2 linked regions of the Paractinoplanes abujensis genome follow. Each later gene encodes a partner of the first gene's protein in a complex. Links are inferred from orthologs where the notes say so. Each region holds a gene or a part of one and is shown on either strand. Other genes may lie near its edges. The genes, in order: pcrA and uvrB.

Evidence for each region.
Region 2: the proteins of pcrA (region 1) and uvrB are in contact, whole or in part, in a crystal structure (PDB 7EGT), measured with the Thermus thermophilus proteins. The link is inferred for Paractinoplanes abujensis from one-to-one orthologs. Residues at the interface, in WP_096412145.1 of Thermus thermophilus: His654, Arg656, Phe657, Gln666, Asp668, Glu669, Lys680, Arg681, Leu682, Ser683, Lys685, Tyr686, Ala687; in WP_096411307.1 of Thermus thermophilus: Glu23, Leu25, Arg26, Asp27, Gly28, Glu29, Arg30, Phe31, Arg55, Glu326, Asp327, Phe328, Glu379, Ser382, Gln383, His398, Gly400, Arg401.

The regions. Positions count from the first base shown.
Region 1 is NZ_JACHMF010000001.1:5,916,516-5,922,330, forward strand. What follows is about bases 1,822-4,920. They hold pcrA (DNA helicase PcrA), read right to left. Parts: upstream 4,529-4,920; coding sequence 2,114-4,528; downstream 1,822-2,113. Other genes in these bases: BKA14_RS26960 (M23 family metallopeptidase), read left to right, coding at 1,822-2,117; BKA14_RS26970 (bifunctional metallophosphatase/5'-nucleotidase), read left to right, coding at 4,664-4,920. In the rest of the region: icmB (coenzyme B12-dependent isobutyryl CoA mutase small subunit), read right to left, coding at 1-93; BKA14_RS26955 (M23 family metallopeptidase), read left to right, coding at 482-1,222; more of BKA14_RS26960, read left to right, coding at 1,362-1,821; more of BKA14_RS26970, read left to right, coding at 4,921-5,815. UniProt on the Escherichia coli protein: A helicase with DNA-dependent ATPase activity. Unwinds DNA duplexes with 3'-5' polarity. Translocates on single-stranded DNA with 3'-5' polarity. Initiates unwinding more efficiently from a nicked substrate than double-stranded DNA.
Region 2 is NZ_JACHMF010000001.1:4,824,230-4,829,850, forward strand. The notes cover bases 1,606-4,510. They hold uvrB (excinuclease ABC subunit UvrB), read right to left. Parts: upstream 4,165-4,510; coding sequence 2,047-4,164; downstream 1,606-2,046. Other genes in these bases: BKA14_RS21755 (GNAT family N-acetyltransferase), read right to left, coding at 1,606-2,010; coaE (dephospho-CoA kinase), read right to left, coding at 4,497-4,510. In the rest of the region: BKA14_RS21750 (VOC family protein), read right to left, coding at 338-1,066; more of BKA14_RS21755, read right to left, coding at 1,114-1,605; more of coaE, read right to left, coding at 4,511-5,621. UniProt on the Escherichia coli protein: The UvrABC repair system catalyzes the recognition and processing of DNA lesions. A damage recognition complex composed of 2 UvrA and 2 UvrB subunits scans DNA for abnormalities.

The sequences.
Region 1 (5,815 bases):
CGCGTCGCGCAGCGCCCGGGCCACCACCTTCGCCCCGCGATCGTGCCCGTCCAGCCCCGGCTTGGCGACGACAACTCTGATCCGTGCCTGCATCTGACCCTCCGAGCGCTGACCGCGATGTCACCTGAACCAACGTTAACCTGCGCGCGGGCCCGGGGGTAGCGCCCGACCGGAACCCGTGATCACCTGCGGTAACAGAAAATGTATTCTGCGTCACCTCACTATCTGTTTTCTCGGCAATTACTCCGCGTACGCGAACAACTGCGTGAGGAAAGGTGACCAATTCGGACATTCGCTGCGCAATGCGGACTCGGAAGTGTCAGCGATTTGGCGCTTCGACTTGTGGCCCCCGAGCCGTTTCGTTACCGTGGCTCCCGGCTGTCAACCAGTTAACGCTGATCTGACAGCTCGGACGGGCACGGTTCACCGGTTAATTCGGTGCTGTGGCCACCGCCGATTTGCCACCGACGGAGGGTTGTTCGTGCGCCAGCGCTTGTCGTCTGAGCCCGATCGCTATCGGGGTCGTCGTCGCGTTCCCACCCCTCCGCGCAGCCGCTACGCCGTCGCAGTCACCGCGGCGTTCGCCGGTGCCGGTGTCGTCGCGATCGGCGCGGCGTCCAACTTCCCCGACCAGAAGAACGTCGACCCGCAGGCCCTGCAGGCCCACGGCGCCGTCCAGTCCGTCGACGAGGCCATCGCCGACCGCGCCGCCGACGACTCGGCCGCCTCCCGCAGCAACAACCGCGACTCGGCCACCAAGCAGAAGGTGAGCGCCGACGAGGCCACGGCCGACGTCTGGCTGCTCCCGATGGACGACTTCCAGTTCACCTCGGCCTACGGGGTTCGCTGGGGCAAGCTGCACGCCGGCATCGACCTGGCCGGTCCCGAGGGCATGCCTTACAAGGCGATCCACGCGGGCAAGGTCACCAAGGCCGGTTACTACGGTGGCTACGGCTACCAGATCACGATCCAGGACACCGAGGGCAACGAGGTCATCTACGCCCACTCGCGCCGCCTGCTCGTCAAGGCGGGCGACGAGGTCAAGGCGGGTCAGGTGATCGGCCTGGTCGGCAACACGGGCGCCTCGTACGGCACGCACCTGCACCTCGAGATCCACGTCAACGGCACCCCGACCGACCCGATCCCGTTCCTGCGCGATCGCGGCGTCGACATCAAGCTGCGGGTCGAGTCGGTGTTCGCCGGCGTGGCCGCCGCCTCCTGACCCTCGGAGTACCCACCTACGGGCCGGCAAACCTCTGCGGTTGCAACTCGGTTGAACCGGGCGGCTCCTCTTCACGAATCCTGCAGGCAGGCCGACAAGCACATGTCGGTGCTCATATCTGCCTGGGAGGTCGTGCCGCGTGGCGCTTCAAGACGAGACCCGTGCCGCCGGTCGTCACCGCCGGGCCCAGGTCCGCCGCCACCGGGCGCCCCTCGCCTTCCTCACCGGTGACCGGGGCCGGGCCACGCTGCTGACCGCCGCCCTCGGCGCCGCGCTGGCCACCGGGATCGCCGGTGGCACCGCCGCAGCCGCCGCCGACAAACAGGCCGTACCGGTGGCCGGCGTCGCGCCCGGAGAGTCGCTCACGGTCGCCGACCCGGTCGTCGACACCGGGCCGTGGAAGCCGCCGGCCGAGGGCGAGGCCGCCGGCGTCCGCCGCAAGCTCAAGCCGCGCGTCGTCGTGACCAAGGCGCCCGTCGTCGTCCCGGCCTGGGTCAACCCCAACCCGGCGGGCCGCGTCACGTCGTGCTTCGGTCCGCGCTGGGGCCGGCTGCACGCGGGCGTCGACATCGCCGGACCGGACGGCTCGCCGATCCTCGCCGCCGGAGCGGGTGTCGTGGTGCGCGCGGGCGCAGCCCAGGGCTACGGCAACGCCGTGCTCATCGACCACGGCCACGGCTACCTCACCCACTACGGGCACATGTCGGCGATCGCCGTGCACGAGGGGCAGCGGGTCGAGGCCGGCCAGCAGATCGGCGACGAGGGCTCGACCGGTCACTCCACCGGGCCGCACCTGCACTTCGAGGTGCACCTCGGCTTCTACAAGAACCCGATCGAGCCGGTGCGCTGGCTGCACGAGCGCGGCGTCACCCTGGACGGCTGTTCGCTGTCCTAGATCTTCTCGATCGGCGCGTGCCGCAGGATCAGCCACATCACCTGGTCGCCGAAGTCGATCTGGGCCCGCGCGCCGGGGCCCTGCCCCTCGACCGTGACCACCCGGCCCAAGCCGTACCGCTGGTGGTTGACCCGGTCGCCCGCCGACACCTTGGGCGCCTGCGGCAGCTCGCTGGCCGTCGACAACTTGCTGGCGTCGATGCCGAGCCGGCTCGCGAGCTGTTGTGCCTTCGGCGTGCCGCCGGAGAAGCCCCCGCCGCGATAACGGTCTCCCCCGCCGCGGCCGCCGACGCCACCACCCGTGCCCGACCAGGACGTGTAGTTGCCGGCCGTACGCTCCCAGCGGATCAGCTCGGGCGGCAGCTCATCGGTGAAGCGTGAGGGCGGGTTGTACTGCGGCTGGCCCCACGCGCCGCGGGTGACCGCGCGGGACAAGTAGAGCCGCTGCCGGGCCCGGGTGATGCCCACGTAGGCCAGGCGGCGCTCCTCCTCGAGCTCGTTGTTGTCGCCGAGCGCGCGGGTGTGCGGGAAGACGCCGTCCTCCAGGCCGGTCAGGAAGACGACCGGGAACTCCAGGCCCTTGGCCGTGTGCAGCGTCATCAGCGTGACCACGCCCTGGTGGTCGGGGTCGTCGTCGGGCAGCTGGTCGGCGTCGGCGACCAGCGCGACCTGCTCCAGGAAGCCGGCGAGGGTGGCCGCCGGGGCCTCCTCGTCCTCGTCGGCCTGGGCCTCGACGCGCTCGGTGTACTCGCGGGCCACGCTGACCAGCTCCTGCAGGTTTTCCACGCGGCCCTGGTCTTGCGGGTCGAGGCTCTCCTCCAGCTCGGAGAGCAGGCCCGAACGCTGCAGCACCATCTCCAGCACCTCTTCGGGCGGTGACGTCGCGGCGGCCGTGCGCAGGTCGTCGAGCAGTTGCACGAAATCGGCGATGCTGTTGGCCGAACGGGCGGCGATGCCGGGCGCGTCCTTCGCGTGCCGCAGGGCCTGACCGAACGAGATGCGGTCGCGGTTGGAGAGTGCCTCGACACACGCCTCGGCCCGGTCGCCGATGCCGCGCTTGGGGGTGTTGAGCACCCGGCGGATGCTCACCGTGTCGTCGTCGTTGACCACCGCGCGCAGGTAGGCCAGCGCGTCGCGGACCTCCTTGCGCTCGTAGAACCGGACGCCGCCGACCACCTTGTAGGGCAGGCCGACGCGGATGAACACCTCTTCGAAGACCCGCGACTGCGCATTGGTGCGGTAGAAGACGGCCACGTCACCCGGGCGGATCTCCCCCCGGTCGGTCAGCCGGTCGATCTCGCGGGCCACCCAGTCGGCCTCGGCGTGCTCGGTGTCGGCGACGTAACCCACGATCTGCTCGCCCGCGCCCTGGTCGCTCCAGAGCCGCTTCGGCTTGCGCGACGTGTTGCGGTCGATCACCGCGTTGGCCGCCGACAGGATCGTCTGGGTCGAGCGGTAGTTCTGCTCGAGCAGGATCGTGCGGGCGTCGGGATAGTCGCGCTCGAACTCGAGAATGTTGCGGATCGTGGCGCCACGGAACGCGTAGATCGACTGGTCGGCGTCGCCCACCACGCACAGCTCGGCCGGCCCGACGTCGCCCCCCTGCGTCCCGACCAGCTCCTTGACCAGCATGTACTGCGCGTGGTTGGTGTCCTGGTATTCGTCGACCATCACGTGGCGGAACCGGCGACGATAGGTCTCGGCGACGTGGGGATGCGACTGGAACAGGTGGACCGTGGTCATGATGATGTCGTCGAAGTCGAGCGCGTGCGCCTCCCGGAGGCGGCGCTGATACAGCTCGTACGCCTCGGCGACCGCCCGCTCGGCCGGACCCTTGGCCTTCTCCTTGAACTCCTCGGGCTCGACCAGCTCGTTCTTCAGGTTGGAGACCTGGGCGGCCAGGCCGCGCGCGGAATACCGCTTCGGGTCGAGGTCGAGCTCGCGGATCACCAGCGTCATGAGGCGGCGCGAGTCGTCGGCGTCGTAGATCGAGAAGCTGCTCTTGAGACCGGCGTGCTCGTGCTCGGCGCGCAGGATGCGCACGCACGCCGAGTGGAACGTCGACACCCACATGAGCCGGGCCCGGGGGCCGACGAGCTGGGCCACCCGCTCCTTCATCTCGCCGGCGGCCTTGTTGGTGAACGTGATCGCGATGATCTGGCCCGGATGCACGTCGCGCGCGGCGAGCAGGTAGGCGATGCGATGCGTGAGCACACGGGTCTTGCCCGAGCCGGCGCCGGCCACGATCAGCAGCGGCGAACCGGCGTGGGTGACGGCGTCGCGCTGAGGGCCGTTCAGCCCCGTGAGCAGCGCTTCCGGGTCGAGCCGCGGCCTGCGCGGCGCCGTCTGCTCGGGCCGCGTGGACGGCACAGCGAACAGGGCGTTGTCGTGGGTCTCAGAAGAAGGTCGCATCGCGGGGTGAAGTCTATGCCGACCCCCCGACAAGAATTCGTCGCCTTGTTGACCCTGCGGCGCTAGCGCTCACGCGCATCGATACACCACTCTGTCGTAGTTGACTTCACAACATTGATCGGGAGACCGAACATCATGGACCGTCCCCGCTTCCGCGGCCGGGCCGCGCTGCGTCACCTCGCCGCGCCCGCGCTCGCGCTCGCCGTCGTCGCGGCGCTGCCGCTGACCCGTCCCGCGGACACCCCGGCCGCCGCGGCCCCGCCGCCCGAGTTCCAGTCCGTCAGCGTCAACTACGGGCTGCCCTCCGGCGCGACCGTCAAGGGCCAGTTCCTGAGCTACAACGACTTCCACGGCGCGATCGACCCGCCCGCCGGCAGCGGCGCGGTCGTCAACGCGTCCGGCACGTCGACGCCCGCCGGCGGTGTCGAATACCTGGCCACCTACCTCAAGCAGCTGCGGGCCCAGGCCAAGACCGAGGGCCGCTCCACGCTGACCGTCGGCGCGGGCGACCTCATCGGCGCGACCCCGCTGGTCAGCGCCGCGTTCCACGACGAGCCGACGATCGAGCTCATGAACCAGATCGGCCTGCAGGTCAGCTCGGTCGGCAACCACGAGTTCGACGAGGGCGTCGACGAGCTGCTCCGGCTGCAGCGCGGCGGGTGCCACCCGGTCGACGGCTGCCAGGACGGCGACGGCTTCGGCGGGGCCAAGTTCACGTACCTCGCGGCGAACACGATCGACAACCGGACGAAGCTGCCGATTCTCCCGCCCATCGACATCAAGCTGGTCAACGGCGTGCCGGTCGGCTTCGTGGGCATGACGCTGGAAGGCACGGCCGGCATCGTCAACCCCGCCGGCATCAAGAACGTGCACTTCACCGACGAGATCACGACAGCCAACAAGTGGGGCAACCTGCTCAAGCTGTTCGGCGTGAAAGCCCAGGTGCTGCTCGTGCACGAGGGCGGCTCGCAGGCCACGGCCACGCCGACCCCGGGCGTGTCGGACTGCACCGGCTTCAGCGGACCCATCGTGCCGATCGTGGCCGGGCTCAACCCCGAGTTCGGGCTGGTCGTCTCGGGTCACACGCACCGGTTCTACTCGTGCACCCTGCCCAACAAGAACGGCAAGTCAGTGGTCACCAGCGCCGGCACCAACGGCCAGCTGATCACCGACATCGACTACGCGGTCGACCGGCGTACGGGACGCTTCTCCGAGATCACCGCGAAGAACGTGATCGTCGAGAACGGCGTGCCCGACGGCAACGGCGGCTGGCAGAAGGACGCCAAC
Region 2 (5,621 bases), 1.1 Mb from region 1 along the record:
CAGGGCCAGGCTGAGCAGGCCGGGCTGAGCAGGGCCGGCTTGAGCGGAAGTGCTCCAGCGGGCCGGCTCCGTCGGTGCCGGTGCCCGCTCGGGCGGCGGGTGCCGGCTACGTCGGTGGCGGTGCCCGCTCGGACGGTGGGCGCAAACTCGGGCGGTGGGCGCCGGTGGCGGTGCCCGCTCGGACGGTGGGCGCGAACTCGGGCGGTGGGCGCCGGCTACGTCGGTGGCGGTGCCCGCTCGGACGGTGGGCGGTGGGCGGCGGGCGCCGGCTCAGGCGGCGGGCGGCGGGCACCCGCTCAGTCCGGGTGAGGCAGCTCAGTCGGAGGCGCGGCCCGGCTCAGTCGGTGGCGGGGTCGCCGCTGGTCAAGCAGTACACGCCGCCTGCGGGGTCGCGGAACGTGGACCAGTGCGGCCACTCCCCCACTAACGTGGCGCCCAGGGACTCGTGCCAGGTGCGGGCGGCCGGGATGTCGGAGCACGAGACGTCCAGGTGGATCGAGGCCGGCCGGTCCGAGTCGAGCCGCTGGAACAGGAAGCGGATCGGGACCGGGGGCTGTGGCTGCAGGCGTACGAACTCGTCGGCCTGCTCACCTTCGTCCAGTTCCCAGCCGGTCAGTGTCCGCCAGAAGTGCACCTCGCGGTCGTACTCGGCCGGCGCCAGGTCGAAGCAGAGCTGGTGGGGGCGCAGCGTCACGCCACCCGGCCCGCCGTACGGTCGCGGCCGCACATGCTGGTCACGCCACGTCGCCGTGCAGAAGCGCAGGCCGGCCGGGGAACGGAGCGTCTGCCAGTCGCCGTGGTCGGCCAGGACGGTCCCGCCCGCCGTCAGGGCCCGGCCGTTGAAACCGGCGCGGTCGTCGACCCAGATGTCGGGGTGGTGACCGCCGGGACCTTCGCGGACGCCTTGGAGTTCGAGCCAGTCGTCGCCGGCCGCTGTCCGCAGCCGTACGAACCCGGGATGCTTCTGCGGCGCGGGAGTGGACCCGGTGATCGTCGCCCAGAACGTGACGGCGTCGTCGAGCTTTTCGGAGGGCCGGTCGAGGAAGGCGTCCACCCAGCGAATCATGCCCGTCGCGTACCCGGCCGGGCGCGTCTGATGCCGGGAACAGCCGATCAGACGGGTCGCTGGTACCGGGCCCGCAGCCCTCGCTCCACGAAACCCAGCCGGCGGTAGAGCGCCGCCGCCCCCGGGTTGTTGATGTTGACGGTCAGCCAGGCGTGGTCGGCCTCACCGGCGGAGCGCATGCGGGTCAGCGCCTCGGTGATCAGGGCCGCCCCGAGACCCCGGCGCCTGGCGAACGGCACCACGCCGGCCTGCACGATCCAGCCCCGGGCGGCCACCACGAACCCGGCGTCGCCCAGGCCGGGCAGCGTCACCAGCAGGGAGCAGCCGGGCAGGAAGTCCTCGTCCTCCTCGTTCTCGGCGATCCACTCCTCGGCCGGGTCGCCGGGGAAGCCGGGCCGGTCGCGGAACGACGCGTCATACGTCGTGTGGAAGCGCCGGGCGATCGCGGGCCCGTCCCAGGCCGTGACGGTCGCCCCGCTGGGCCACTCGGCCGGGGGCAGGTCGAGGTCGTCGATGCGCATGACGTCCTCGGCGAAGGTCTGCCGCAGGCCCCGCGACTCGAACAGCTCCGCCGCGTCGTCGGTCATCGTCTCCGACTCCACGGTCACGACCCGATCACCGGTCGAGGCCGCCGGGCCCACGGAGCCCGCCGAGGCCGCGAGCGCCAGCCCGCGATCGAGCACCTCGGCGCCAAGCCCGCGCCCTCGTGCGTCAGGGTCGACAAGACCGGTGAAGAACGGCCCGGACCGGACCGCCCCGGCGGCGAGCAGCGAACCGTCCTCGGCGGCCAGCCCGAAGCCCTGGGCCCAGCGCCGCCCGAGGAAAGCCGGGTCGGTCGCCAGCGGCATCCCGCCGTCGGCCGCGTAGCACCGCTCGGCCAGGGCGAGCAGCTCCGCGGGCAGGCCGGTCAGCTCGATCCACGTGGTGTCGCCGGTCGCAGTCATCCGGCCACATTAGCCAGGGCGGCCGGACGGCTCGAACTATTTCACCCCCGCAGCGTCCATGCCCCGCAGCTCCTTCTTGAGCTCACTCATCTCGTCCCGGATCCGGGCCGCCAGCTCGAACTGCAGCTCGCGCGCCGCCCCCAGCATCTGCTCGTTGAGATCCTGGATGAGCTGCGCCAGCTCCGTGCGGGCCATGCCCTTGGCGGCCGTGGCCCCGGCCGCGGCGCGGCCCTTCGACCTGGTCTCGGGCACCGGCGCCTTGCCGCGCGAGATCTGCCGGCCGCCGCCGCCGACCATCGGGTTGACTGCCGCGTCGGTGTCCTCCGCCTCGCGGTAGATGTCGTCGAGGATGTCGTGGATCCGCTTGCGCAGCGCCTGCGGGGTGATGCCGTTGGCCTTGTTGTGCGCGATCTGCTTGTCGCGGCGCCGGTTGGTCTCCTCGATCGCGTCGCGCATCGACGGGGTCATCTTGTCGGCATACATGTGGACCTCGCCCGAGACGTTTCGGGCGGCGCGGCCGATGGTCTGGATCAGCGACCGGCCGGAGCGCAGGAAGCCCTCCTTGTCGGCGTCGAGGATCGCAACCAGCGACACCTCGGGCAGGTCGAGACCTTCGCGCAGCAGGTTGATGCCGACGAGCACGTCGTAGTCGCCCTTGCGCAACTCCTTGAGCAGCTCGACGCGGCGCAGCGTGTCCACCTCGGAGTGCAGGTAGCGCACGCGGATGCCGTTCTCGAGCAGATAGTCCGTGAGGTCCTCGGCCATCTTCTTGGTCAGCGTCGTGACCAGCACCCGCTCGTCGCGTTCGGTGCGCAGCTTGATCTCGTGCATGAGGTCGTCGATCTGGCCCTTGGTCGGCTTCACGACCACCTGCGGGTCGATCAGGCCGGTCGGGCGGATCACCTGCTCGACGAACTCGCCCTGGGCCTGCTGCATCTCCCACGGGCCGGGTGTGGCCGACAGGAACACCATCTGGCCGACCCGCTCGAGGAACTCGTCGAACCGCAGCGGACGGTTGTCGGCCGCGCTGGGCAGCCGGAAGCCGTGCTCGATGAGGATGCGCTTGCGGGACGCGTCACCCTCGTACATGCCGCCGATCTGCGGGATCGTCACGTGGGACTCGTCGATGACCGTGATGTAGTCGTCGGGGAAGTAGTCGAGCAGGGTGAACGACGGCTCGCCGGGTGAGCGGCCGTCCATGTGCATCGAATAGTTCTCGATGCCGTTGCAGAAGCCGACCTGCCGCATCATCTCGACGTCGTACTGCGTGCGCATGCGCAGGCGCTGCGCCTCGAGCAGCTTGCCCTGCCGCTCGAACTCGGCCAGCCGCTCCTCGAGCTCGGCCTCGATCTGGCGGATCGCCCGCTCCATCCGCTCGGGGCCGGCCACGTAGTGCGAGGCCGGGAAGATGACCAGCTGGTCGACCTCGCGGACGATCTCGCCGGTCAGCGGGTGCAGGTAATACAGCTTCTCGATCTCGTCGCCGAACAGCTCGATGCGGACCGCGAGCTCCTCGTAGGCCGGGATGATCTCGAGCGTGTCGCCGCGGACCCGGAACGTGCCCCGCTGGAAGGCCATGTCGTTGCGCGAGTACTGAATGTCGACCAGACGGCGCAGCACCTGGTCACGGTCGATCTCGTCGCCCACCTTGACCGCGACGGAACGATCCAGGTATTCCTGCGGGGTGCCCAGGCCGTAGATCGCGCTCACCGTGGCCACCACGATCGTGTCGCGCCGGGTCAGCAGCGACATCGTGGCCGAGTGGCGCAGGCGCTCGACCTCTTCGTTGACCGACGAGTCCTTCTCGATGTAGGTGTCGGTCTGGGCGATGTAAGCCTCGGGCTGGTAGTAGTCGTAGTAGCTGACGAAGTATTCGACGGCGTTGTTGGGCAGCAGCTCGCGGAACTCTTTGGCGAGCTGAGCGCACAGCGTCTTGTTGGGCGCGAGCACGAGCGCGGGCCGCTGCAGCTTCTCGATCAGCCACGCGGTCGTCGCGCTCTTGCCCGTGCCGGTCGCGCCGAGCAGCACCGTGTGGCGATCGCCGCTCCGGACCCGCCGGTCGAGCTCGGCGATGGCCGCCGGCTGGTCACCGGCAGGCTGGAATTCGCTGACGACCTCGAAGCGGCCGTCGAGTCGTGGGATGTCGAGCGCCATGGAAACCACCGTACGTCGAGGGTCTGACAAGTTTCGGCCGCCGCCGTGGAGCACGCGTGCGGTGGGTGCACATTCGGCCCCGTCCGGCGGCATTGTTAGGCGTTGCGTGGCCCGCCTAACCTGTTCGGGTAGGCCGCTCGCGGCGGCCGCCCGGCATCGAGCGGGATCATCAAACGGTCCCCTCGGCCGGCCCGTGGTTGTTGCGCCCCGGCTCACGGCGAGCGCACCCGCTGGTGGTCGCGCTGTGCGCTGACCGGCCGCCGCGAGCGCCCTTCTTTCAACCCCACGATCAAAACCAGCATTCCGTACGCGTCATCGCGTACGGGGGAATCTCAGGGGCTCGGCTGCCATCCGGTGGCCTCGGCCCAGTCGTCGGCGGCCACGGCCTCCTCGTCGAACCAGGGTTCCTTCGCGTCGCCGTACGTGTAGCGGTCCTGATGTTCCGCCGCCCAGCGTTCCTTGGCCGCCGCGTAGCCGTCGCGGGCCTCGGGCACGGCCCGCAGGTGGTCGCGCATCAGCAGGGCGAACCGCCACCCGGGGGAACCGGTCACCCGGACGTGCAGGTTGACCGTACGGCCGGGGTCGGCCCCGCCGTGCAGGCGCTTGGGCCACGTCTGGCCGGGCAGGCCACGCGCGTTGTCGTACCACTCCCCCGACCGGCGCGGGAAGCCCGCCGCACCCAGCGGGTCGGCCAGCGCGTCGGCCTCGTCGAGGGTCCGGACGGCCAGCATGAGGTCGATGATGTCCTTGGCGGGCAGCCCGGGCACGGCGGTCGAGCCGATGTGCGAGACCTTGTTGCCGGCGGGCAGCGCGTGCTCGATCCGCGCGATCAGCCGGGCCGCCTGGTCGGGCCACGTCGGGTCGGCCTCGGCGATGTGCAGGCGGCGGTCGGCGCGGGCCGAGCAGCCGGTGCGCAGATTTTCCTCGTACGGCTTCAGGCGCAGTTTGTACAGCTTGTCGACGCGGGCGTGCAGGTCGTCGAGGGTGCCGTCGTTGGTCAGCACCACGTCGGCGGCGCGGCGGCGGTCGGTGTCGGCGGCCTGCGCGGCGATGCGGGCCTCGGCCTGCTCGGCGGTCATGCCGCGGGTTTTCACGAGCCGCCGGATGCGCTGGTCACGGTCGGCCTCGACCACGACGACCAGGTGGTAGGAGGGGGCCAGCCCGGTCTCGACGAGCAGCGGCACGTCGTTGACGACGATCGCCTCGGCGGGCGCCTCGCGGATCAGCGCAGCGGTCCGAGCCCGTACGCGGGGGTGAATGATCTTTTCGAGGGTGCGGCGGGCCGCGTCGTCGCCGAAGACCTCGGCCGCCAGTGCCGGACGGTCGAGATCGCCCTCCGCTGTGACGACGCCCGGACCGAAGGCCGCCACGATCTCGGTCAGCCCCTCGGTGCCCCGGGCCACCACCTCACGGGACAGCACGTCGGCATCGATGATCACCGCACCGCGCTGCGCCAG